DNA from 3 places in the Comamonas serinivorans genome. Region 2 is predicted to be linked to each of the others. Evidence: predicted binding sites of a transcription regulator. Region 2 holds the regulator's gene; each other region holds the start of a gene.
The links. The regulator LexA, encoded in region 2, represses DNA repair genes until DNA is damaged. The targets are predictions, from matches to a motif close to ACTGTATNNNNATACAGT.
Positions count from the first base shown of each region.

Region 1: a site for LexA is predicted at 2,522-2,539, ahead of CCO03_RS09870 (PA0069 family radical SAM protein). Genes of this name have one in related genera too.
Region 3: a site for LexA is predicted at 2,150-2,167, ahead of recA (recombinase RecA). Genes of this name have one in related genera too.

Region 1 covers NZ_CP021455.1:2,307,151-2,315,113, forward strand. The annotation lists gene CCO03_RS09850 (ATP-binding protein) at 1-637, opposite strand, end outside; gene CCO03_RS09855 (Ohr family peroxiredoxin) at 648-1,067, opposite strand; gene CCO03_RS20750 (LysR substrate-binding domain-containing protein) at 1,064-1,645, opposite strand; gene CCO03_RS19735 (hypothetical protein) at 1,734-1,913, opposite strand; partial or broken gene CCO03_RS09865 (aldehyde dehydrogenase family protein) at 1,927-2,317, shown strand; gene CCO03_RS09870 (PA0069 family radical SAM protein) at 2,575-4,017, shown strand; partial or broken gene CCO03_RS09875 (ZIP family metal transporter) at 4,750-5,625, shown strand; gene CCO03_RS09880 (amidohydrolase) at 6,261-7,616, opposite strand; gene CCO03_RS09885 (phosphotransferase family protein) at 7,848-7,963, opposite strand, start outside.
Region 2 covers NZ_CP021455.1:1,953,166-1,961,128, reverse strand. The annotation lists gene CCO03_RS08295 (tetratricopeptide repeat protein) at 1-168, opposite strand, end outside; gene trhP (prephenate-dependent tRNA uridine(34) hydroxylase TrhP) at 276-1,652, shown strand; gene CCO03_RS08285 (zinc ribbon domain-containing protein) at 1,800-2,558, shown strand; gene CCO03_RS08280 (asparaginase) at 2,753-3,760, opposite strand; gene lexA (transcriptional repressor LexA) at 3,846-4,508, shown strand; gene CCO03_RS08270 (hypothetical protein) at 4,644-5,114, shown strand; gene CCO03_RS08265 (hypothetical protein) at 5,339-5,521, opposite strand; gene aceF (dihydrolipoyllysine-residue acetyltransferase) at 6,075-7,751, opposite strand; gene aceE (pyruvate dehydrogenase (acetyl-transferring), homodimeric type) at 7,878-7,963, opposite strand, start outside.
Region 3 covers NZ_CP021455.1:4,495,638-4,503,600, forward strand. The annotation lists gene trpC (indole-3-glycerol phosphate synthase TrpC) at 1-238, opposite strand, end outside; gene gshB (glutathione synthase) at 418-1,365, shown strand; gene CCO03_RS19255 (MarR family winged helix-turn-helix transcriptional regulator) at 1,483-2,007, opposite strand; gene recA (recombinase RecA) at 2,240-3,304, shown strand; gene recX (recombination regulator RecX) at 3,617-4,069, shown strand; cobalamin riboswitch at 4,517-4,793, shown strand; gene CCO03_RS19270 (TonB-dependent receptor) at 4,924-7,191, shown strand; gene CCO03_RS19275 (ABC transporter substrate-binding protein) at 7,293-7,963, shown strand, end outside.

The sequences.
Region 1 (7,963 bases), 350 kb from region 2:
CGGCCTGCGCCACCTCGGCGGGGCCGCCCTCGGCCACCGGCGACGGCCGCAGGTCGGGGCCGAGCCGGTCGGCCGCCTGCGCGAGCCGCGCCAGCGGGCGCGTGACCAGCCGCATGCCGGCCCAGGCGCACAGCGCCAGCACCAGCAGCTGCGCGAGCAGCAGCCAGGTCACCCAGTCCGCCACCGGCATGGGCATGCGGCGCGCCAGCACGTAGAGCATGGAGCCGTCGCTGAGCCGCAGCTGCATGCGCACGGCATCGGACTGGCCGATCTGTCCGATCGCCAGCACCGGGAACGGCTGCAGCGCCTGCGCCACCACCTCGGCGAAGCGGGCCAGCGCGGGCGCCGTGGGCGGCGGCGTGTCGACCGCGCCTTCCAGCGCGAAGCTGTAGTTGGGCCGCTCCAGGCGCGGGAACCAGGCGGCCCGCTCGTCGGCGGGCAAGCGGTCCAGCATGGCGACGGAACTCGCGATGTCGCGCTCCACGCCACTGAGCATGAGGTTCATGAGCGTCTGCCCGCGCTCGTGGCGGATCGCGGCATAGGTCAGCAGCTGGGCCAGCGCCATGCCCAGCACCACCAGCAGCGTCACGCGCGCCAGCAGCGTGGCCGGCCAGAGCCGTCGCAGGAAAGCGCGCATCTGCAACGCGTCAGGCGACCGACAGGGCGACGGCGATGTTGCCGCGCGTGGCCTTGGAATACGGGCACAGCTGGTGCGCGGCCTCGACGATGGCCAGCGCGGTGTCCCGCGGCACGCCGGGCACGTGGACCTTGAGCCGTGCCGCCAGCTTGAAGCCCTCGTGCCCTTCGACCAGGTCGACCTCGGCATCGACGGCCAGCTCGGCGGGCAAGCGCAGGCCCTGGACCTGGGCCGCACGAGCCATCGCACCCATGAAGCAGGCCGACCAGCCGGCCGCGAACAGCTGCTCGGGGTTGGTGCCGGTGCCCGTGGTGCCGAAACGCGTGAGCGTGATGTCCAGGCGGCCGTCGTCGCTGCGCGCGGCGCCGCTGCGCCCGCCCGTGGTGTGGGTGCGGCCGGTGTAGAGAACCTTGTCTGGGGTGGTGGTCATGGTGTGCATCCTTCGGAGGGTCTTGTCGAAATGACGGCGCGATTGTTCAAGGGCGCGGCGTTCTGTCCGAGGGGTTTTCTGACCGCATGTAGCGGCCAGGGCTGCGGGTACAAAACCATACAAGAATCTGGGTGCCAGCTTGTGGCCTGCTCACGCAGCTCGTGGGCCAGGGCCACCAGCGCCCGCAGCGCTGCAGGCACATGACGGTGGCCCGCGTAGTCAGGCTGAGCCCCGGCAGTTGCGGCGCACAGCTGTCCAGCACGGTCTGCAGGGGTGCCCCTGGCGATGTCATCGGCCACATACCACCGAGCCAATTGCGCCAAGCCCGTGCCGCTGCGCGCGGCCTCTCGCATGAGCAAGGGCGCATCGCAGACCAGGGGGCCCGGCACATCCATCTCTACCGACCGGCCTTTGACACGCAAGGGCCAGGACGACGGTGCGCCGCTGGGCAGATGAGTCTGGATGCAGCGATGGCGCAGCAGATTCACCGCCGTCCGCGGCGGGGCGCACTGCGCCAGATAGTCGGGGGAGCCGACGATGACCAGCGGCACCTCCTGCGTCAACGGCACACGCACCATGTCCTTGGGGACCAGGTGACTGGGCCGCAGGCCGGCACCACCTCGGGATAGCGCCGCGCGAACGTGCCCAGCAAGGGGGTGTGGCTCATCAGGGCCGTACCCAGCCCGTCTCTCTGCGGTCGTTCACCAGTGCTTCTGCCGCCTCGATCTGCTGCACGGCAGGGCCGATCTGGGCCACGAACAAACCCTGCGAGTTGATCCCCTGGCAGACCGACGTGACAGCGCAAGCTTTGCACGCGGCCGGCTTGCCGGCGGAGGTCTTCAACATCCTGTTGGGCCTTGGCGACGAGCAAGGCGCGACGCTGATCGCTGGCGGCGACACGGGGTCACTTCGTGCGCCCCACGGTTTTCGCCCAAGTGCGCAACGACATGGACATCGCGCGCGAGGAAATCTTTGGTCCCGTGCTTTCCACCCTCTCGTACACCGACGACGACGCCATCGCCCAGGCCAACGAATCGGCCTATGGCCTGCAGGCCTACGTATTCTCACCTGACGCTGCCCGCAGCCGATCTGTGGTGCAGCAGCTTCAGGCCGGGACCGTGCTCATCAACCGGACCGTGACCGATCCGCTGGCGCCCTTCGGCGGCCTCAAACTGTCCGGCCTCGGCCGTGAGAATGGCATCTTCGGCCTGGAGTCCTTCCTGGAGCCCCAAGCCATCATCGCGGGATGATGCTCCTGTCGGCCAGGCCCGATGCCGGGCGAGCACGGCTCAGGATGACCGCACCGAGCCCGGAGACACCCCCGGCCTGCGTCAAGGCGTCACGCCCTCCTGTCCCTGATCGGCACCAGCCACCGAGCCGGTAGCCTTGCTCGCAGGCTCCCATGGAGCGGGCCGGTTGGCGCATGTTGAATGGAGGCATGAAATTGCTTGGATACTGTATAAAATAACAGTAAAATATGGCCTCGCAGTCACCCACGGAGGCGAGCATGGCGATATCGCCACCCCACACCAGCGAGACCATCCCACGGGCCGGTGGCCGCCAGCCGCTGCCCAACGAAATTGCCTGGCGGCGTGAGCCCGAGCACGGGGACCAGCATGCGCACGGTGGTACGGCGACCGGACGTGGCGGGCGGCGCGAAGCGGCGGGGCCGCCTCTCAAAGGCCGGGGGGCCGTGGGCAACGTGGTGCACCGGTTTGCCCAGACCCGCACCGAGGCCGTCGACGATGGCTGGGCCCCCCTGGCCTGGCTGCCGAGCGCACCGCAGGCCGGCGTGGTGGACGGTGAGGACGGTCCGGCGGGCGGCCCGGACCCCGACATCGTCCAGGGCGGCGACCTGAACGAGAGGCTTTCGGACGAAGGCGCCATGGCCGTGGCGGACGCGGATGCCGACCTCTGGGGGCCGGCCGTGAGCTGGCGCACCGAGGTGACGGCCGAATGGGCCAAGAGCGTCATCACGCGCAACCGCTCGCCCGACCTGCCGTTTGACCAGAGCCTGAACCCGTACCGCGGGTGCGAGCACGGCTGCATCTACTGCTTTGCGCGCCCCACCCACAGCTACCTGGGCCTGTCACCGGGGCTGGATTTCGAACGCCGCATCGTCGCCAAGACCAACGTGGCCGAGTGCCTGGCGCGCGAGCTGGACTCGCCGCGGTATCGGCCCAGGCCCTTGGTCATTGGCACGGTGACCGATGCCTACCAGCCCATTGAGCGCGAGCTGGGCCTGACGCGGCGCGTGCTCGAGGGGCTGGTCGCCCGGCGGCACCCGTTTTCCATCATCACCAAGGGCGCCGCCGTCGAGCGCGACCTGGACCTCATCGCCCCCATGGCGGCGCAGGGCCTGGCCTCCGTCTACGTGACCGTCACCAGCCTCGATGGCGCGCTGATCCGCAAGCTGGAGCCGCGCGCGGCGTCGCCCGCGCGGCGGCTGCGCACCATCCGCACCCTGGCGGCGGCTGGTGTGCCGGTCGGGGTCAGCGTGGCGCCGCAGATTCCTTTTCTGAACGACGACATGGAGCAGGTGCTGGCCGCTGCCCGCGAGGCCGGGGCCGGTAGCGCCTTCTACACCGTGCTGCGCCTGCCGTGGGAGTTGGTGGACGTGTTCCAGGACTGGCTGCACGCGCATTTCCCGGACCGCGCGGCCCGCGTGATGGCGCGCGTGCAAGACCTGCGCGGCGGCCGCCTGAACGACGCGCGCTTTGGCAGCCGCATGCAGGGCCAGGGCCTGTGGGCTGACCTGCTGGCCCAGCGCTTTGCGCGGGCCTGCCGACAACTCGGTCTGAACCAGCGCGCGCAAGAGGACGACATGCGGCTGACCGCCTGGCCGGCACGCGGGGTGTTCACGCCGCGGGGGGAGGGCGATGTACCGCGCGAAGTCCCGTCGCCCCGCCCAGCGCAGCCGCCGCAGCCCCGGCAGGGCAGCCTGTTTTGATGCCCCCGGCGTCAGGTAACGCGTTTCGGGGCATTGCGAATCCAGGGCAGCAAGGCGTGCGGCGGTCATCGTCCCGGGCCAAGTGCCATGTGGCGATCGACGTGCGCCGGAACGCCGAAGGGGGCCGGTCACGGTGCTGGTGGCCAGGTCAAGCCCTGGCGGATTCGCGCCTGCTGGGCATCACGCTGGCAGATGGCGCGGGCGTTGGCTTGAAAAGACGGCATGCATTTGGCCGTTCGCAGACCAGCGTCAGGCGCTTTGCCCCCAGCCGGTCACATCGCCGAGGGTGAGGTTGGCGATGCACATCCAGGCCGTGCTGGAGCGTGGGCTCCCCGGAAGGTTTGTGCTGCGAGGACGGCAGACTTGGCGCGGTTGTGTGGCCGGGTGCTGGCCATCCATGGGTCTGAAGGGCTGCGAGCAGCCACAGCCGCAGCACATGCCTTTAAGAGAATGCAGCGTCGAGTCGGCGCGGCACGTCATGGGCGGGGCTGATTCGAGTCGGCTTCAGGCCGCCCAGGTGACGGCGCCTGCACGATTCGGGGCCGAGGGGGTTGACAGCTTCGCTAAGATTTCACGGTGAACAGGGCTCACGGCGACATGCGCGATCCAGCGCGGCCGAAGGCCCTTTTTTTGCGGTGTCTCGACGCGGCGCAGGCGATGGCCTGCTGGCCGGGCACCTGACGCGGCGGGACCACAGCCCGACGCGCAACCTCTTGAAGGCTGGAGCGAGTGATGTTGTTGTTGGCGATCGTGCTGGGGACGGTGTTGGCGGGCGTGGGCAGTGTCTGGGTGGCGGCCTTGCTCAGCTATGGGGCGCTGTCGCGCTACACCGCGCACATGCTGAGCCTGGCGGCGGGCGCGTTGCTGGCCACGGCCTTCATGCACCTGCTGCCGGAGGCGTTCGAGTCTGAGATCAGCGCCCAGATGCTGTTCACCACCTTGCTCATCGGCCTGGTGTTCTTCTTCCTGCTGGACAAGGCCGAGTTGTGGCACCACGGCCATGAACACGCGCCCAGCATGCCCTCGCTGGATCAGGCCATGCAGGGCGAGCCCCAGGCCGATGCCCATGCACACGCACACGCACACGCACACGCACACGATCATGCGCGCGGACATGCCCACGCCCACGGCCATGCGCATGGCAAGGGCCACAGCCATGGCGGCGGCGCCTGGTCCATCCTGACCGGCGACGGCGTGCATTGCTTTGGCGACGGCGTGCTCATTGCCTCGGCCTTCATGGCCGACCTGCACCTGGGTGCCGTGGCCGCGGTGGCGGTGCTTGCACACGAGGTGCCGCACCACATGGGCGACCTGGCCGTGCTGACCCAGGGCAAGCGCGACCGGCGCACCGCCTTGCTGAAGGTGTCGCTGGCCGGGGGCTTGACGGCATTGGGCGGCGTGGTGGGTTACCTGTTGGTGGACCACCTGTCGCAGTGGCTGCCGATCTTCCTGGTGCTGGCCAGCAGCAGCTTCATCTACGTGGCGCTGGCCGATCTGATCCCGCAGCTGCAAAAGCGCCTGTCGGCGCGCGAAACCGGCGCGCAGCTGATCTGGCTGGCCATCGGCATTGGCCTGGTGACCGTGGCCAGCCATGGGTTGCACGAGCATGCCCACGGCACGCATGCGCATGGCGAGGCCGGCCATTCGCACGGCCATGACCATGACCTCGATGATGGTCACGACCACGCCAAGGAACCCGCGACGCCGGCGTCGGAGCCCGGCCACGATCGCGAGCACGCGACGGCGCCCGCCGCCTCAGCGTCTGAATCCGGCCACGACGCTGCGAATGCGGCACAAACGCCCGCGTCCGAGCCCGGTCACGACCATGATCATGACCATGCCAAGGAGCACGGCCACAGGCACTGAGGGGGCCAGGATGTGAGGGGCGTGCGCTGAGCTGCCGATCACAATGCATCGGCGAAGCAGGTGTACGGCCTCGAGGTGGATGTGCCCTGCACCCCGTCCTGTGCCGTGCCAGGGCATGTCGGCTGCCTCGTGCCGGGCGATATTGATGTGAGGGGCAGTATGACCCGGTTCCCGTTTTTTTTGCATCGAGACTGGGTGGATACTGGATCGACCTTGGTTTGATTTGCCTGACTCTGGCGGCCTGCAGGGTTGGATGCAAGCCAGTTCAGGGGTCTGGTGCGGCATGGCCTGCCGCCACAGGCCAAGGATGGGCGGGTCGGCGATGGCGCGCCCGCCCCGAGCAGCGAGACGGGGTGCCGCCCGCTGCAGCGGCGTACTCAGCGCGCCGAGGCCAGGCGCGTCAGCTGATCCAGCGCCAGCGCCGACAGGGCCTGGGCGCCCGTGGGCATGGCGGCCTCGTCGAAATCGAACAAGGGCGAGTGGTTGGGCGCGGGCGTGCGGTCCTTGGGCGGTGCGCCCAGGATGAAGAAGAAGCCCGGCACCTTCAGCTGAAAGTCCGAGAAGTCTTCCGAGCCACTGACCAGCGGGATCACCTCGGCCTTGCCACCGGTCACGGCTTGCAGCACGGGCACGGCGTGGCCCGACAGCTCGGCCGGGTTCTCGGTGGGTGGGTAGGCCACGTTGCTGAACGTGACCTGGGCCGTGGCGCCCGAGGCCGAGGCGATGGTGCTCACCATGTGGGCGATGCGCTGCTTGGCATCCGTGCGCATGTCCTGGTTGAAGGTACGCAGCGTGCCCAGCATCTCGACCTTGTCGGGGATGATGTTCTCGCGGTTGCCGCCGTTGATGGCGCCGATGGTGACGACGGCCGGGGCCTTGGTGATGTCGAGCTGGCGGCTCACCACGGTCTGCAGGCCGCTGACGATCTGGGCCGAGGCGGCAATGGGGTCGATGCCCGACCACGGTTGCGAGCCGTGGGTCTGCTTGCCCGTGACGTTGATCTTGAAGCCGTCGGCGCCGGCCATCATCGAGCCAATGCGGTAGCCGATGGCGCCGAGGGCCGGGCGCGGTGCCAGGTGCAGGCCGAAGATGGCGTCCACCTTGGGGTTGTCCAGCACGCCGTCGGCGATCATGGCCTTGGCGCCAAAGGTCTCGTGCTCGTGCTTGGGGTCTTCCGAGCGGCCTTCCTCGGCGGGCTGGAAGATGAACTTCACGGTGCCCGGAATCTCGGCCTTCATGCCGGCCAGCACCTCGGCCACGCCCATCAGGATGGCGGTGTGGCCATCGTGGCCGCAGGCGTGCATCACGGGCGAGTCCTTGCCGAAATTCTTCGCCGTGACCTTGGAGGCGAAGGGCAGGCCGGTCTGTTCCAGCACGGGCAGGGCGTCCATGTCGGCGCGCAGCGCCACCACCTTGCCGGGCTTGCCGCCGCGCAGCAGGCCGACGACGCCGGTGCCGCCCACGCCGGTGCGGACCTCCAGTCCCAGCGCGCGCAGGTGATCGGCCACGAGCTTGGCCGTGCGCACCTCCTGGCCCGACAGCTCGGGGTGCTGGTGGATGTCGCGGCGCCAGGCCACCATCTTGGGTTGTACGGCCTGAGCGCGTTGGCCCAGCTGCTGGATCTGCTCGGGGCTCAAGGCCTGGGCACTGGCCAGGCCCGGCGTCAGCGCGAGCGCGGCCGCGAGCATCACAGGCGAAAGGGAAAAGGACAAGGCGTGAGGCAAACGTGTCATGGTGTCAGGCAAAAGCAGATGAAGGCCCACCTTGCGGGGGCCTGCCGACCATAAGCAAGCTGGGCCGATGCCGCCATTCGCACAAGCCCCAGCTGTGGTCCATGGGGTGACACGCCCGGGACTCGGCCACGGTGCCAACCTGATCGACGCGTTTGCCGGCCTCAAGCTGCCGAGCAGCGGCACGGTGTCGCCCGGATCTGAAGACATGGGGCTTGAGCCTGCCCCCGGGCCTCACACCCGCATGGCGTTCGGCGAGTCGATCCAGCCGCTGGCGCGGGCGAGCAGGGCCTGCGTGGTGGCGTGCAGGCGGTCGCCGATGTCCTTGGGGGCCTTGCCGGCGCAGGCGC
Region 2 (7,963 bases):
CCCCGCGCCGGCCAGCAGCTCCACCACGGGCCCCTCGGCGGCAGCGTCCGGCCCGTCATCCGGCAGCAGCCCGCAATGCGCCATGGCCAGGTCGATTTCGTGGGCGATGGCCTGGGCACTGGGATGGCAGACGAACGCGGTGGTGGGTCTCGAAAAGATGGGATCCATGACAAGCGGGCCTGAGAGGAATGCACAGATGTTATCTCTTGTTGCCAGATGTATCTCACCCGGGGCGAGCTCAGGACAAGAAATTGCGCTTCATCGACAATACCGGGATGCTCAAAGCCCCCGAATTGCTCCTGCCAGCGGGCTCGCTGGACAAAATGCGTGCCGCCTACGACTTTGGCGCCGACGCCATCTATGCCGGCCAGCCCCGCTATTCCCTGCGCGCGCGCAACAACGAATTCCGCCTGGAGCAGATCGCTCAAGGCATTGCCGAAGCCCACGCACGCGGCAAGAAGTTCTTCGTCACCAGCAACCTGATCGCCCACAACGACAAGGTTCGCACCTACATCCGCGACATTGAGCCCGTGATGGCGCTCAAACCCGATGCCTTCATCATGGCCGACCCCGGCCTGATGATGATGGTCAAGGACAAGTGGCCCGAGGCCGAGATCCACCTCTCGGTGCAGGCCAACACCACCAACTGGGCGACGGTGAAGTTCTGGCAGAAGGCCGGTGTCTCGCGCATCATCCTCTCGCGCGAGCTGAGCCTGGACGAGATCGAGAAGATCCGCCAGGAATGCCCCGACATGGAGATCGAGGTCTTCGTGCACGGTGCCTTGTGCATCGCCTACTCGGGCCGCTGCCTGCTGTCGGGCTACTTCAACCGCCGCGATCCCAATCAGGGCACCTGCACCAACGCCTGCCGCTGGGAATACAAGACACACGAGGCGGCCGTGGACCCGAACACCGGCGAAGCACTGGCCACCTCGCTAGAACAGGGCTTCAACTTCGACAAGGCCCGCGAGGAAGCCGATGCGCAGTTCAGCACCTGCGGCAATGGCGAGCGCCACCCCCAGGCCGACCAGGTCTACCTCATCGAGGAAATCGGCCGGCCCGGCGAGCACATGCCCATCATGGAAGACGAGCACGGCACCTACATCATGAACTCCAAGGACCTGCGTGCCGTGGAGCACGTGGAGCGCCTGGTGAAGATCGGCGTCGATTCGCTCAAGATCGAGGGCCGCACCAAGAGCCTGTACTACGTGGCGCGCACGGCACAGGTTTACCGCCGCGCCATCGACGACGCGGTGGCCGGCAGGCCGTTCAACCCGAACCTCATCACCGAGCTCGAGGGACTGGCCAACCGTGGCTACACCGGCGGCCTGCTGGAGCGGCGCCCCGCGAACGACTACCAGAATTACGAAACCGGCCACAGCGTGCTGCAGCGCAGCCACTTTGTCGGCGAAGTGCGCAGCGCGCGCGATGATGGCTGGGTCGAGATCGAGGCCAAGAACCGCTTTGCCGTGGGCGACACCATCGAGGTCATCCACCCCAGCGGCAACCGCACCTTGACCATCACCGAGATGCACAACGCCGACGGCCAGTCGGTGGACGTCGCCCCCGGCAACCCGCACCGCGTCTGGTTGCCCATCCCCGGCCCCACTCAAGGGGCCTTGATTGCTCGCTTGCTGCAGCCCACGCCGTGACCGTGCGGTGCGCCGCCCGGCGCACCCACCTGCCTCTCATCGCAAACTTTCACACTGGTTACACAGTGAGACATTTTTGCGGAATAATTCTGGCTCCCACGCCTCCCCAAGCCGTCGCACGGTGCACAGCAGGAGCGTGGGCTGAGCATGTCCAGCATTGTTTGCCCCCATTGCGCAGCAGAGAACCGCGGCAACGCCAAGTTCTGCAGCTCCTGCGCCAAGCTGATGGTCGACCTGAACACGGGCGAGCTGCTGCCCGCCCGCAAGCGTCGCCGCCGCCGTCGCATCGACGTCCACACACCCCGAACCGGCCTGCTGCGGCCCGCATCCGCAGCCCTGGTCGTCGGCGTGTTGGCGCTGGGTTGCGCCTGGTGGTATTTCACCGAAGACGCGGCACGCCAGACCTCGGCCCAGCAGGCGACCGGCAGCTTCCAGCCCCACACGCCCACGGCGAGTGCGGCGCTGCCCGATGCGGTGAGCGTGCGGGAGGCAGCCGCCACGCCGCCCGCGCCCGCATTGGCCGAGTTTCCGAGCTACGTGCCCGTGGCGACGGCGCCACCGTCCCTCGCGTCGGCACCGGTCGCCGCAGCCGCTGCCAGCCATCCTTCCCCGGTCAAGCCTGCGCCCGCCCCCAAACCCAAGGCCAAACCCAAAGAGGTCAAACCGCAGCGCCCAGAGCCCCCACCGGCACCGCGCGTGGCTGAAGCGCCCCCCCCTGTTGCCGCTGCGGACCCCACGCCCGCTCCGCCACCCAGACCATCGCCCGAGCAAGCCTGCCAGGGACAAGCGTTTCTGGCGCGGGCCGCCTGCATGCAAAGCCAATGTTCCGCGAACAGCAGCCACCCGCAGTGCAGGCGCATGCGCGAGCAGCAGGATGCCCTGCGCCGCGGCAGCGGCGGTGGTTGATCGCGCAGTGATGGCGGCTGATCACCCAAAGCAGTATCCAGCCATTGCCGATCATGTGAAATCGGCGACAAGTCGCTACTCCTAGCAACCTGACCCGACCGACGGCCAACCGCCGCAATTCCTCGATCAAGCAACCTACGCCATGGGCTTGGCGCCGGACGCGGCGGGCCGGCCCCATCGAGGCCGGCGCTGCCTCAGCCCAGGGCCAGCTGCATCAAGGCCAGGCTGATGCGCGCCTTGCGCGGCGTCAGGTCCAGGGCCGACCACCCGGCCTGTTCGGTCAAGGGCATGCCCGCCATCTCGCAGGCACTGCACAGCACCCAGGGCACGGACTCAGGCAAGCTCGCCAGCACCGGCAGCCAATCGCGATGCACCGTGCCAGACCCGGTGCCGGCAACCACCAGGCCTTGCACACCCGCGTCGACCAACGCCCGCAGGCTGCGCGCATCGGCCAGGGCAGCGCTGTGCACCACCGCCACCCAGGGCCAGTCCCGCCTCAGCAGCGCTTGGTGGACCTGCGTGCGCAGCTGCTCAGGCCACGGCGGCGACAGCAGCGTGCGCCACAGCGACTCACCGACAGCAGAAGCCTCGTTCAAGCCAGAATCCACCGCGGGCCGGATCGGCTCACGAAACCAATGCACCTGGCCGTTGTTCACGGCGCCCAAGGCGCCGGCCTGGCCTGAGCCAAAGGCGTCCACGGCCCAGCCATGCTGCTTGCGCACCCCGCGGGCCCCGTGCACCTGCCCGGCGCACACCACCAACACCCCGCGGTGCCCCGCCCCGCCGTCGCGCGCCACGGCCAGCGCGTCACGCCAGTTGCCCGGCCCGTCGGGCGCGGGGTGATCGGCGGGCCGCATCGCACAGGTCAACACCACGGGCTTGCCCGAAGATGCGAACAGGCTGTGTAGCAACCAGGCCGTGTCCTCCAGGGTGTCGCTGCCATGCGTGATGACCACGCCGGCCACCTCATCACGCCCCAGGGCCTGCGCCACCTGCACCGTCAGCTGCCGCCACACCGCCAGGTCCATGTCCTTGCTGTCGATGTGCGCCACATCGACGCGCTCCAGGTCGGCGCCTTCGGGCAACAGCTGGGCCAAGGGCAAGGCGCCAGCCCGATACGTGCCCGGTGGACCGGCGGTCTGCAGGCCGGCAATCGTGCCACCCGTGCCCAACACCACGATTTTTGTTGCTGGCTCTTGCATCGTTCAGAAAACTGGATAAAAATACATGCACTGTATGAACAACCAGTAGCATTCCTCTGAATGCCAACCCGACCGGAGTCTACGCATGCCCAGCACGCCCAAGCTCACCACCCGTCAGCAACAGGTCCTCGAACTCGTGCGCAACAACATCGCACGCACCGGTGCGCCACCCACACGCGCCGAAATTGCGGCTGCGCTGGGGTTCAAATCGGCCAACGCCGCGGAAGAGCACCTGCAGGCCCTGGCCCGCAAAGGCGTGATCGAGCTGGTCAGTGGCACCTCGCGCGGCATCCGGCTCAAGAACTGGACCGGCAGCAGCGGCAAAGATGTGCGCCAAGCCACCCTGCCCGGCCTGAACCAGCTGTCGCTGCCGCTGGTGGGCCGCGTGGCGGCGGGCTCGCCCATCCTGGCGCAAGAGCACGTCGATCAGACCTACGTGGTCGAATCCAGCCTGTTCGCCCAAAAGCCCGACTACCTGCTGCGCGTGCGCGGCATGTCCATGCGCGATGCCGGCATCCTCGATGGTGACCTGCTCGCCGTCAGCGCCACGCGCGAAGCCCGCAACGGGCAAATCATCGTCGCCCGACTGGGCGAAGAGGTCACCGTCAAGCGGTTTCACCGCAACCACGACGTCATCGAGTTGCATGCCGAGAACCCCGACTACGCCACCATCGTGGTGCACGCGGGCGAGCCCTTCGAGATCGAAGGGCGCGCGGTCGGCCTCATTCGCAACGCCATCAGTTTGTAGTTTTCCGCTCGCCACAAGGTGGCAGGCGTGGCAAGACGCTGGGGCTCCGGGCCACGGCGGGGCACTCCTGTGCCCATGCAACCCTGTGTGGCGAGATCCCTGGTCAATCCTGCCGTCAGTTTCACGAGGTTCCCGATGAAGGCTGATGACACTGTTTGGACAACACACCCCGCTCGTTCGCAGCACGCCCTGGCCCACGCTGGCATCTGGCTGGAACAGGCCGTCTCGGGCCTGAGCCAACTCTCGGCCCGCCTGCATGGCCCCAGCCGGCAACTGGCGCAAGGCATGCGCCTGTGCTCTCAGGCCATGCCGCGCATGGCCCACCGCATGCAACAAGGGGTGCGCACGCTCACGCAACGCAACGACGCACTCACGCTGCAGGCGTGGCAAAACCCTGCGCACAGCGTGCCGGCTGCGGCCGCCATGCCACCCGGGTTGGATGCGGAGCCACCCCGCCCCTCAGCAGGTGACACCCCCAAAGCCCTGCTCCGCTCCATCCGTTGGGTGGACGGAGACGGCAGCCAGGGCCTGGTGCGCCTGCGCCTGTCGGGTCGCTTGAGCGACGTGTGCGACGAACTCGAGCGCCTCGCCGCCATGGAGTCCTGACTCGCTCAGGAGCCGCCCCTGCATCGGGGCGGTCACTGGCCGTCGGCCGTGACGCTGGTCGAGCTAGTCAGCTTGCCAAGTTGACCCAGGCACCGTTCATGAGGGTCGAGGCGACCAGGTTCACCGCGGTGTCCAGGCCAGGCGCGACATGGGCATCGTCCGCAAGCTGGCGGCATCGCCCGTCGATGGTGCTGGCCGAAACGCCCAGGCGCACCTCGGTGCGCCTACCCCAGCAGCTCCACCATTTTCTTGGCCCAGGTATTCACCTCTGCCGTATTGACACCCTCAATTTCAAAACGGTACTCGGGGGGGGCAGGTTCGCTGTCCACCGTCAGGTCCCGCGTGGGCTGCTGGTAGATGCTGCCCCCTGCCACCTGCTGGCCCACGGCTTCGCGCAGGCGGCTCATGAGGTTGCCTGCGTGTCACCCAGCACGCCCTGCGGGCGCAGGTTCACCACCACACTGCCCTGGTTGAGCAGTGCCATTGGCCTCATCCACACCCACGACGGACGACGCGCTTTGTGTGGCGGCATCGTCTATTACCACCCGCACCACGCGTGATGTTCAGCAGTGCGACTGCAAAAGGTTGTAGGTCGAGGGTTGGGCTCGGTACTTCGGTCCATGCGTCGGGGTCACGACTGCGTGCCATCGGTTGCCAACCCGCAGTTGCTTGCAGAATGAAGGGTATCCAGCCATGCTCGATGTCTATTCATCAACCACAAACCGATACTCCACGCCTTGAGATGCAGCATCCCTGGTCAACAGGCTGCACCATGGTGTGCAACTTGGCCGGAGAAACGGACGCGCAAGCCGATTTCCAGCCGGCGGCCAGGCACGACTGCCGGATGAGGGGCCGCCGCGAGGGTGTGCGCGCAGGCCTGAGGGGTTGGCCGTGAGGTATGCCCCTGTGCCTGGCCTCAAGTCTGGCGGCTGGGCGCTTCGCCGCGCACGGTCGCGCCGTTCACAGCACGATGCGGCGGTAGTCGGCCAGCAGCTGGCCCAGGTAAGCGTTGAAGCGTGCGGCGGCGGCACCGTCGATGACGCGGTGGTCGTACGACAGCGACAGGGGCAGCATCAGGCGCGGCACGAAGGCCTTGCCGTCCCACACGGGCTGCATGCTGCTCTTGGACAGGCCCAGGATGGCGACCTCAGGTGCATTGACGATGGGCGTGAAGTGCGTGCCCCCGATGCCCCCCAGCGACGAGATCGAGAAGCAACCGCCCTGCATGTCGGCGGCGCCCAGCTTGCCATCGCGTGCTTTCTTGGCCAGCTCGCCCATCTCGGCGCTGATCTGGATGATGCCCTTCTTGTCGGCGTCCTTGAGCACCGGCACCACCAGGCCATTGGGCGTGTCAGCGGCAAAGCCGATGTTGAAGTATTGCTTGTAGACCAAGGCGTCGCCATCGAGCGAGGCATTGAACTCCGGGTGTTTCTTGAGCGCAGCCACCACGGCCTTGATGACGAAGGCCAGCATGGTCACCTTGACGCCGCTCTTCTCGTTCTCCTTGTTGGTCGAGACGCGGAAGGCTTCGAGCTCGGTGATGTCGGCCAGGTCGTTGTTGGTGACGTGCGGAATCATCACCCAGTTGCGGTGCAGGTTGGCCCCGCTGATCTTCTTGATGCGCGACAGGTCTTTGCGCTCGACCGGGCCGAACTTCGCAAAATCGACCTTGGGCCAGGGCAACAGGCCCAATGCAGCGCCGTCGCCGCCACCGGCAGGCGCCTTGGCAACCTGGGCCTTGGTCTGGGTGGCACCGGCCATCACGGACTTGGTGAAGGCCTGCACATCGGCCTCGAGGATGCGGCCTTTGTTGCCCGACCCCTTGACCTCGTCGAGCGGCACGCCCAGCAGGCGGGCGTACTTGCGCACCGAGGGCGAGGCATACGGCAGGCCCACCGGCGAACGCGTGGGGTCGTGGGCCGCAGGTGCTGCACTCGGCGCCGGCGCATGGGCTGTTGCAGCAGCGGGCGCAGGCGCCGACGTGGGCGACTGGGCCGGAGGCGGCGCGGAGGCCGCGGGTGCAGCGGCCACAGGTGCTCCCGAGGCCGCAGGCGCGGCCCCTTTGAGCACCGCGATCAGATCACCCTGGTTGATGACGTCGCCCACCTTCACGCTCAGCGACTCGATCACGCCGGCCCCCGACGAAGGGATTTCCATCGACGCCTTGTCCGATTCCACGGTGATCAGCGATTGCTCGGCCTGCACGCTGTCGCCGGGCTTGACCAGCACCTCGATCACCGCGACATCCTTGAAGTCGCCGATGTCGGGCACACGCACCTCCACCGGGCCAGCCTGACCCGCCGGCGCCGGGGCAGGCTCGGCGGCGGCCGGCGCAGCCTGAGCGGGTGCGGAGGCTGAGGCCGGTGCAGGCGCGGGTGTGGGCGCCGGGGCCGCATCACCCTGGACCTCCAGCGTGAGGATCACCGAGCCTTCGGCCACCTTGTCGCCGACCTGGACCTGCAGCGCCTGGACCACGCCTGCCGCAGACGACGGGATCTCCATCGAGGCCTTGTCGGACTCCACGGTGATCAGGCTTTGCTCGGCGGCGACGGTGTCGCCGGGTTTGACCAGCACCTCGATCACGGCCACTTCAGAGAAATCGCCGATGTCGGGAACCTTGACGTCAATCGTTGCCATGTTTGTCTCTTTCTGAACAGCGAAGCAGGCGGGGAAACGACATGCCACGTGGTGCCAGTATCCCCTCATTGCCGTTCATGGATGAACGGCAGTGGCGCCTTACTCCTCAATGGAATTGCATGACCCTCAGGCGTGCAGCGGGTTGACCTTGTCGACGGCGATGCCGTACTTGGCGATGGCCTCGGCCACCTTGGCGGCGGGCAGCTTGCCCT
Region 3 (7,963 bases), 2.0 Mb from region 2:
CGATGTCGGCCGGCATGAAATCGGGGCGGATCACGCCCTTGCTGGGGCTGGCCTTCTTGATCTCGGCGATCACGCCCGCCTGGCCCCGCGCGATCTTGGCCCGCAGGGCACCCACGAAGTCGCGCGTCATCACACGGCTTTCCGCGTCAGCGCGGATGTCGGCCAGCGTCACCTTGTGCTGGGCGGCCGCCACCTCTTCATGCTTGGTGGCCACGATTTTTTCCAGGATGTCAGACACGTCGAACTCGCAAGCTTGGCAAAGAGGCCTATTGTGCCGGCCCCTTGGCCAGGGCGCAGGGCCGGCCGGCGTGCACTCCCCCGTCATGCCCCCGCGCACGACGCGGGCCCGGTTTGTGCCGACAATGCCGGCCAGTGCCGCGGATGCGGCTTCACACCTACACCATCGACTCCACCGCCATGAACCTGCTGTTTGTCGCCGACCCGCTGGAAGGTTTCAAAACCTACAAGGACTCCACCTTCGCCATGATGCGCGAAGCCCAACGGCGCGGCCACCGCATCGCGGCCTGCGACACCCCCGACCTGCGCTGGCAAACCGGCAGCCCGGTGGTGGCCCCCGTGCGCGAGATCGAGCTGACGGGCGACCCGGCGCAGTGGTTCCGGCAGACCGGCCACCCCACGCGCGCCCTGACCGAGTTCGACGCCATCGTCATGCGCAAGGACCCGCCCTTCGATGCGGAATTCATCTACGCCACGCACCTGCTGTCGCAAGCCGAGCGCGAGGGGGCCAAGGTGTTCAACAAGCCCAGCGCGCTGCGCGAGCACCCCGAGAAGCTGGCCATCCTCGAGTTCCCCCAGTTCATCACCCCCACCCTGGTCACGCGCAGCGCACAGGCCATTCGCGACTTCCACGCTCAGCACCAGGACGTCATCCTCAAGCCCCTGGACGGCATGGGCGGCATGGGCATCTTCCGCGTGAAGGCCGACGGCCTGAACCTGGGTTCCATCATCGAAACCCTGAACCAGGACGGCGCCACCACGGTGATGGTGCAGCGCTACCTGCCGCAGATCAGCGAGGGCGACAAACGCGTGCTCGTCATCGCCGGCAAGCCCGTGCCCCATTGCCTGGCGCGCATTCCCCAGGGCAATGAGGTGCGCGGCAACCTGGCAGCCGGGGGCAAGGGCGTGGCCCAACCCCTGTCGGACGCCGACCGCGCCACCGCCGAGGCCATCGGCCCGCTGCTGGCCGCACGCGGCCTGCTGCTGGTGGGCCTGGACATCATCGGCACCAGCATCACCGAGATCAACGTCACCAGCCCGACCTGCTTCCAGGAAATCCACGACCAAACCGGGTGCGACGTGCCCGCCTTGTTCATCGACGCCCTCGAAGCAGCGGCACGCGGTTGATTTCAGACAGCAGAGTATCACCTCATTGCCGTTATCCATTGAACGGCAACAGATCCATACTCCCGCCCACGCATCCACCAGCCTGCTGAAGACTGCGGTGTGCTGCCCCGCGTAGCCTCAGCCGGCATCGCCGGCATAGGCCTCGAGACCGATGGCCACCACGGTCGCCACCTCGTCACCCACGGCGTCGCGGAATTCCGCCTCGGCCTGCGCCACGGCCAGCCGAAAGGCCCGCAGCCAATCCAGGCCCAGCGGCGTGAAGCGGATCAGCCGCGCGCGGGCATCGCGTGGATCCGGCTCGCGCACCACCAAGCCCCAGGCCTCGCATTGATCCACCAGGTCGGCCATGGCCTGTTTGCTCATGCCGGCGGCCTGCGCCAGCTCGGTCAGGCGCGAGCCTTGCAACGCCAGGTGACGCGTGATGTGGATGTGCGCGGCCCCCACCTTGTCGCGCAGTGCCAGGTTGGACAGGGCCAGCGGCGCCTCGGCACTGGCGGCCATCAGCACCAGCACGCGCGCATCAAAGCGCCGCACGGCGTGGCCCAACAGGCGGCCCAGGTGGGTTTCGCGCCAGCGGTCCTGCAGCACCGCCTCGTGCAAGTCCGCCCTGGGTTCGTCGCCCGCCGGCAAAGTGTGGGTCATGGCGTTCTTGTCCCGTGTGGCGGCCCCATGTAGGCCAGTCAAGCCTGAGCTCGCGCGCTTGCGTCCTGCCAGGGCGGTTTTGATCAGTCAGGAAAACTGACCATATTTTGACTTTACCGCATTTACTGGCTTGGGATACAGTGCTGGTCATTCATCCAGTCATTGGGTTGACGACGACCTTCAAGCCTGTCCTGGCCGGGCCCGTCAGCCCACCTTTTTCAGGAGCGCCACCATGAACGCCAAGACCACCCCCGTCGATTCCGACAAAGCCAAGGCCCTGCAAGCCGCCCTGGCCCAGATCGAAAAACAGTTCGGCAAGGGCTCGATCATGAAACTCGGCGAGGGCGAGGCCATCGCCGACATCCAGGTCGTGTCCACGGGCTCGCTGGGCCTGGACATTGCGCTGGGCGTGGGCGGCCTGCCCCGCGGCCGCGTGATCGAAATCTACGGCCCGGAGTCGTCGGGCAAAACCACGCTGACCTTGCAGGCGATCGCCGAGATGCAGAAGCTGGGTGGCACCTGCGCCTTCATCGACGCCGAGCACGCGCTGGACACCAGCTACGCGGAAAAGCTGGGCGTCAACCTGCAGGACATCCTCATCAGCCAGCCCGACACTGGCGAGCAGGCCCTTGAAATCGTCGATTCGCTGGTGCGCTCAGGCGCCGTCGACCTGGTGGTGATCGACTCGGTCGCGGCCCTGACCCCCCGAGCCGAAATCGAAGGCGACATGGGCGACCAGCTGCCGGGCCTGCAGGCCCGCCTGATGAGCCAGGCGCTGCGCAAGCTCACGGCCACGATCAAAAAGACCAACTGCATGGTCATCTTCATCAACCAGATCCGCATGAAGATCGGCGTGATGTTCGGCAGCCCCGAAACCACCACGGGCGGCAACGCGTTGAAGTTCTACGCCTCGGTGCGCCTGGACATCCGTCGCACCGGCACCATCAAGAAGGGCGACAACGCCATTGGCAACGAAACCCGTGTCAAGGTGGTCAAGAACAAGGTCTCGCCGCCCTTCAAGACCGCCGAGTTCGACATCCTGTTCGGCGAAGGCATCTCGCGCCACGGCGAAATCATCGACATGGGCGTGAACGCGCGCATCGTCGAAAAATCTGGCGCCTGGTACGCCTACAACGGCGAAAAAATCGGCCAGGGCCGCGACAACGCGCGCGAATTCCTGCGCGAGAACCCGGACCTGGCCATCGAGATCGAGAACAAGGTGCGCGAGTCCCTGGGCATCGCCCTGCTCCCCACCGATGGCGTGGCCGCCCCGGTGAGCAGCGACGACGAGGTGTGACCCTTGGGCGGCCGCGGCCGCTGGCGATGCGCGCTGCTCGGGCCACGGCTGGGCTGCGTCTGCCGCCCATGGCGGCGCGCGCTGCGTGGTGGCGATGGCGCGGCGCATCTCGCCTGGGGCCGGTGTCAGGCGACGCCCTGGCGAGGCCGGCCGGCCGCCCATCCGACGACGGCGCGGCCAGGCTGATGGCCCAACGCTCGACGGCTTCAGGCCTGATGCCCGTCACCCACCTGATCCCTCCCCACAGCGGCTGGTGCCGTTGGTCCCTCCGACCCACCATGCCCTGATCCAGGCCTTCCGTTCCACGCTCCGATGTCCCCTGCCGCCACGCCCCTCAGCCTCAAAGGCCGCGCCTTGCGCCTGCTCAGCCTGCGCGAGCACTCACGGGCTGAGCTGGCGCAGAAGCTGGCGCGCCACGTGCAAGAAGGTGACGACCTGCAGGCCGTGCTGGACTGGCTGGTGGCCCGGGATTTTCTGAGCGACCAACGGGCGGCCGAGGCACTGGTCCACCGCAAGGCGCCGCGCTACGGCAGTGCGCGCGTGCAGCAGCTCATGCGCCAGCAAGGCGTGCCCGCCGACCTGATCGCGGCCAGCATGGCCGAGCTGCAGGGCAGCGAGCTGGCGCGGGCGCGCGATGTCTGGCAGCGCAAGTTCGGCGAGCGGCCCGATTCGCCCCAGGCCCGCGCCAAGCAGATGCGCTTCATGGTCAGCCGAGGCTTCAGCCCGCAGCTGCTCGATCGCCTCTGGCGCGACGACGAGGCGTGATGCGGGCCTCCGCTGCGCATCTGGTGGCCGGCCACCTGCGGCAGCGTGACATCGCGGATGCATGCCATGGGGTATGAAGGCATTGCCGTTTTGCTGAAAACGGCGATGGATGGATACTGCATCAAGGTCGCGTGATTCAGCGGCACGCAGCGCCCGCGCGCTTGAAGCGGTTGCCCGTCACCGCCAGCGAGCCCAGCGACATCGTTCGACTCGCATTCAAACCACCGTCGGGCAGGACGTGCGCACCGGCCGTGTCCAGCGCACGGGGGTCGCGATGTGGCCGTCGCGGTGTGGCGGCCACGCCCTGCCGCCCTGCGCCAGCGCAGGCCCCCAAGGCCCAGGGCGAGTCGCGGCACAGGGCCGCAGGCCGCGCCGTGGTGGCTCGCGCCACGGCGCTTCCCCCATAATCTCGCGCTGCGAACACGCGGCCGCTGCAAGGCGACCCGCGGTTCGCGTCGATGAGAAGGTGCCTGAACGGGCTGGCCACACGGCCGCGCCCCGCAGGTTAAACGGGAAGCTGGTGCGCGACGGGAACACCTATCGCAAGGCCAGCGCTGCCCCCGCAACGGTAAGCGACACATCCGGTCCGCAGATCGCTGGCTCCGCCAGTCGATGGTCACTGCGCCCTCTGAGGCGTGGGAAGGCGCGGGACCTGGCTGCGCATGGCCCCTGGCCGATGCCAGCTGTCGCAAGCCCGGATACCGGCCTGCTCCCATCGCTTCGGATGCCGCGGGAAGGCGCATGTCCGGGCAGGCGGCAGGCCGGGTCTTGCCCTGCTCCAGACGGCGCGCGTGACCGCGGCGTGTGCCCTGATCCAACGCTTCGCGGGAGAGCGAAGCGCCTCTGGAACGACCATGCGGACCTGCTTCCCCTTCGACCTGCCCTGGCTGGCCAGCCACCCCGCGCGCCTTGCGCCTGCCCAGCCGCTGCCCCGTGCCCATCAGCCCCTGCGCCAGACCACCCGGCTCTGCGCCTTGGCCTGTGTCGCCTGGGCCTCTGCGGCCTGGGCCCAGGCCCCTGACGCCACCCCGCCCGCGAGCGACGCGCTGGAGCCCATGTTCGTGACGGCCACGGCACGGCCCGAGGAGCGGGCACGCATCGCGGCCACCACCCAGACCATCGCCCGCGAGGACATCGAGCGCTCGTCGGCCAAATCCCTCACCGACCTGCTGGCCGAGCACGCGGTGGGCTTCCTCAGCGAATGGACGGCGGCGCAGACCTCGCTGAACCTGCGCGGCGCCACCACCGATGGCCAGGGGCGCGACTACCGCGGCCAGGTGCTGGTGCTGCTCAATGGCCGCCGCGCCGGCACGGCCAACCTCTCCAAGCTCAGCCTGTCGGATGTGGAGCGCATCGAGATCGTGCGCGGGCCGGCGTCGGTGGTCTACGGCAGCCAGAACATGGGCGGCGTCATCAACATCATCCTGCGCAACGGCGCCAGTGGCGGCCGCAACCGCGTACAGGCCGTGGGAGGCGGATGGGGGCTGTGGCGCACCGAAGCCCAGCTCAGCGGCGCCACCGACCGCTGGGACTGGTACCTGGGCGCCAACGCCGGCGGCCGCGGCGACTACCAGTCGGGCAGCGGCGGTGGCAGCCTGCCCAACACCAGCTGGAAACGGCGCGGCGCCACGGGTGCCCTGGGCTGGCAGCTGAACAACCTGCACCGGCTGGCACTGCAGCTGCGCACCGACGGCATCTACAACGCCGGCTTCCGCGGCTCGGGCGCCAACGCCTACAGCCGCGACAACCGCGACAACCAGTCGGCCGACCTGACCTGGCACGGCGCCCTGCCCGGCGAGCGCGTCAGCTGGCTGGCCCACCTGTACAGCTTCCGCGATGTCGACGAGTTCAACTGGGCCTCGCCGGTCATCCGCTCCGGCACCAGCGCCGTGCCCGGCACGGCCAGCGACGACAACCGCCGCGTGCTCGAAGGCACGGGCCTGCGCCTGCAGCCGCGGATTCGCCTGAGCGCCAGCAACGACCTGCTGGTGGGGTTCGACTACGAGAAAAACCGCCTGCGCTCCGACCGCGTGCGCGTGGCCATGCCCGGTGGCCCCACCGGCCAGGTTGCGCCCTACGACAACAACCAGACCGAACACACCAAGGCGCTCTACTTCGAAGACGCGCAGACGCTGTGGAGCGACCGCGTCACGGTGCGCGCCGGCGTGCGCAAGACCTGGGGCGCGACGCGCTTCGACCAGACCCCCAACGTGCCGCTGGCCGTCACCACCACGCGCGACTACGACCAGCTCACCTGGTCCACCGGCGCCACCTGGAAGGTGGACGACGCCCTCAACCTGCGCGTGGGCGCGGCCACAGGCTTCCGGGCGCCCACGGCCAGCGAGCTGTCGGCCGACTTCACCGCCGTGGGCGGCGGGCGCATTTTCGGCAACCCCCAGCTCAAGCCCGAGTCCAGCCGCCAGTTCGAGGTCGGTGGCAGCTACCGCCAGCCGGGCTGGAAGGTCGATGCGGCGCTGTTCCAGAACACGATCGCGAACCGCATCACCACCGTCTCGCGCGGCGCCGCCACCAACACCTCGGACTACGCCAACAACGCCGCCGACATCGTCGCGCGCGGGCTGGAGCTGGGCGTCAGCGCCGACGTGGGCCAGTTGCTGGGCTCGCGCCTGGGCGGCCACACGCTGACGGTGTTCGGCAATGGCTACTACCACTTCACCATGAAGGACAAGGGCGCGGCGGCCACGGCCAACACCCGCCGCGTGCAGCGCATGCACCAGTACGAAGCGGCGGCCGGCCTGCGCCTGGCCCACGGCACCGACCGCCACGCGGGCGACTGGAGCATGCAGCTCACGGCCTTGCTGCGCGGGCCGATGTGGTACGACACCGAGGAAAACTTGCTGGTGCCCCAGGGCGAGCCCAGCAGCACCTGGATCCACCGCAAGGGCGCGTTCACGGTCTGGAACTTCCGCGGCGACTACCGCGTGAGCCCGCGCGTGAAGGTGTTCGCGGGGGTGAACAACCTGTTCAACCTCAACCGCCACCCCATCTTCATCGCGCGCGACGTGCAGCCCTGCATCGCCAACCCGGCGTTCCAGAACGGCGGCTGCGGCACCTCCATGCCCGGCCGCGAATGGCAGGTGGGCCTGCAGGCCGAGTTCTGATGGCCAGCGCGTGGGGCAGGCGGCCCAATCTCGGCACAACAAGAAGCAGTATCACGCCACTGCCGTTTCATATAAAACGGCAACAGCCCGATACCCCTTTCATGGTGCATTTGCCTGACCGCGCCGCGCGGATCCGCAGGCAGGCCAACCCACCCGGGGCCGTGCACCGGCGCACCCTGGTGTCGGCGCTGGCGGCGTGGGGCCTGGGCACGCAGGCGGCTGCCGCGCCTTCGCGCGCGTTCCAGCCCGTGTCCGCCGCGCCTGCTGCGCCTGGCCTGCTGCTGCGCGATGCCCTGGGGCGCGAGGTGCGCCTGCCCGCCCCGGCGCAACGCATCGTCACCATCTTTTCGTCGAACACCGAACTGGTCAGCGCGCTGGGGCTGGCCGGCCGCATCGTCGGCGTCGAGGACTACACCCGCTACCCGCCCGAGGTGCTGGGCCTGCCCAAGGTGGGCGGCCGGCTGGGCTTCTCGGTCGATGCCGTGGTGGCGCAGCGGCCCGACCTGGTCATCGTCACACCGGCCCGGCAGGCGGCGCATCAACTGGTCGCCCCCATGGAGCGCATCGGCGTGCCCATCGTGGTGTTGCTCAGCCGCAGCCTGGCCGAGGTCGTGGACAACCTGCGGCTGGTGGCCCGGGCCACCGGCGTGCCGGACCGCGGCCAGGCCCTGGCCGCCGCGCTCGAAGCGCGTTTGCAGCGGGTCGATGCCGCCACCGCCGGCGCACCGCGGCCGCGTGCCCTGCTGATCACCGGGCGCATGGGCAACGGCAT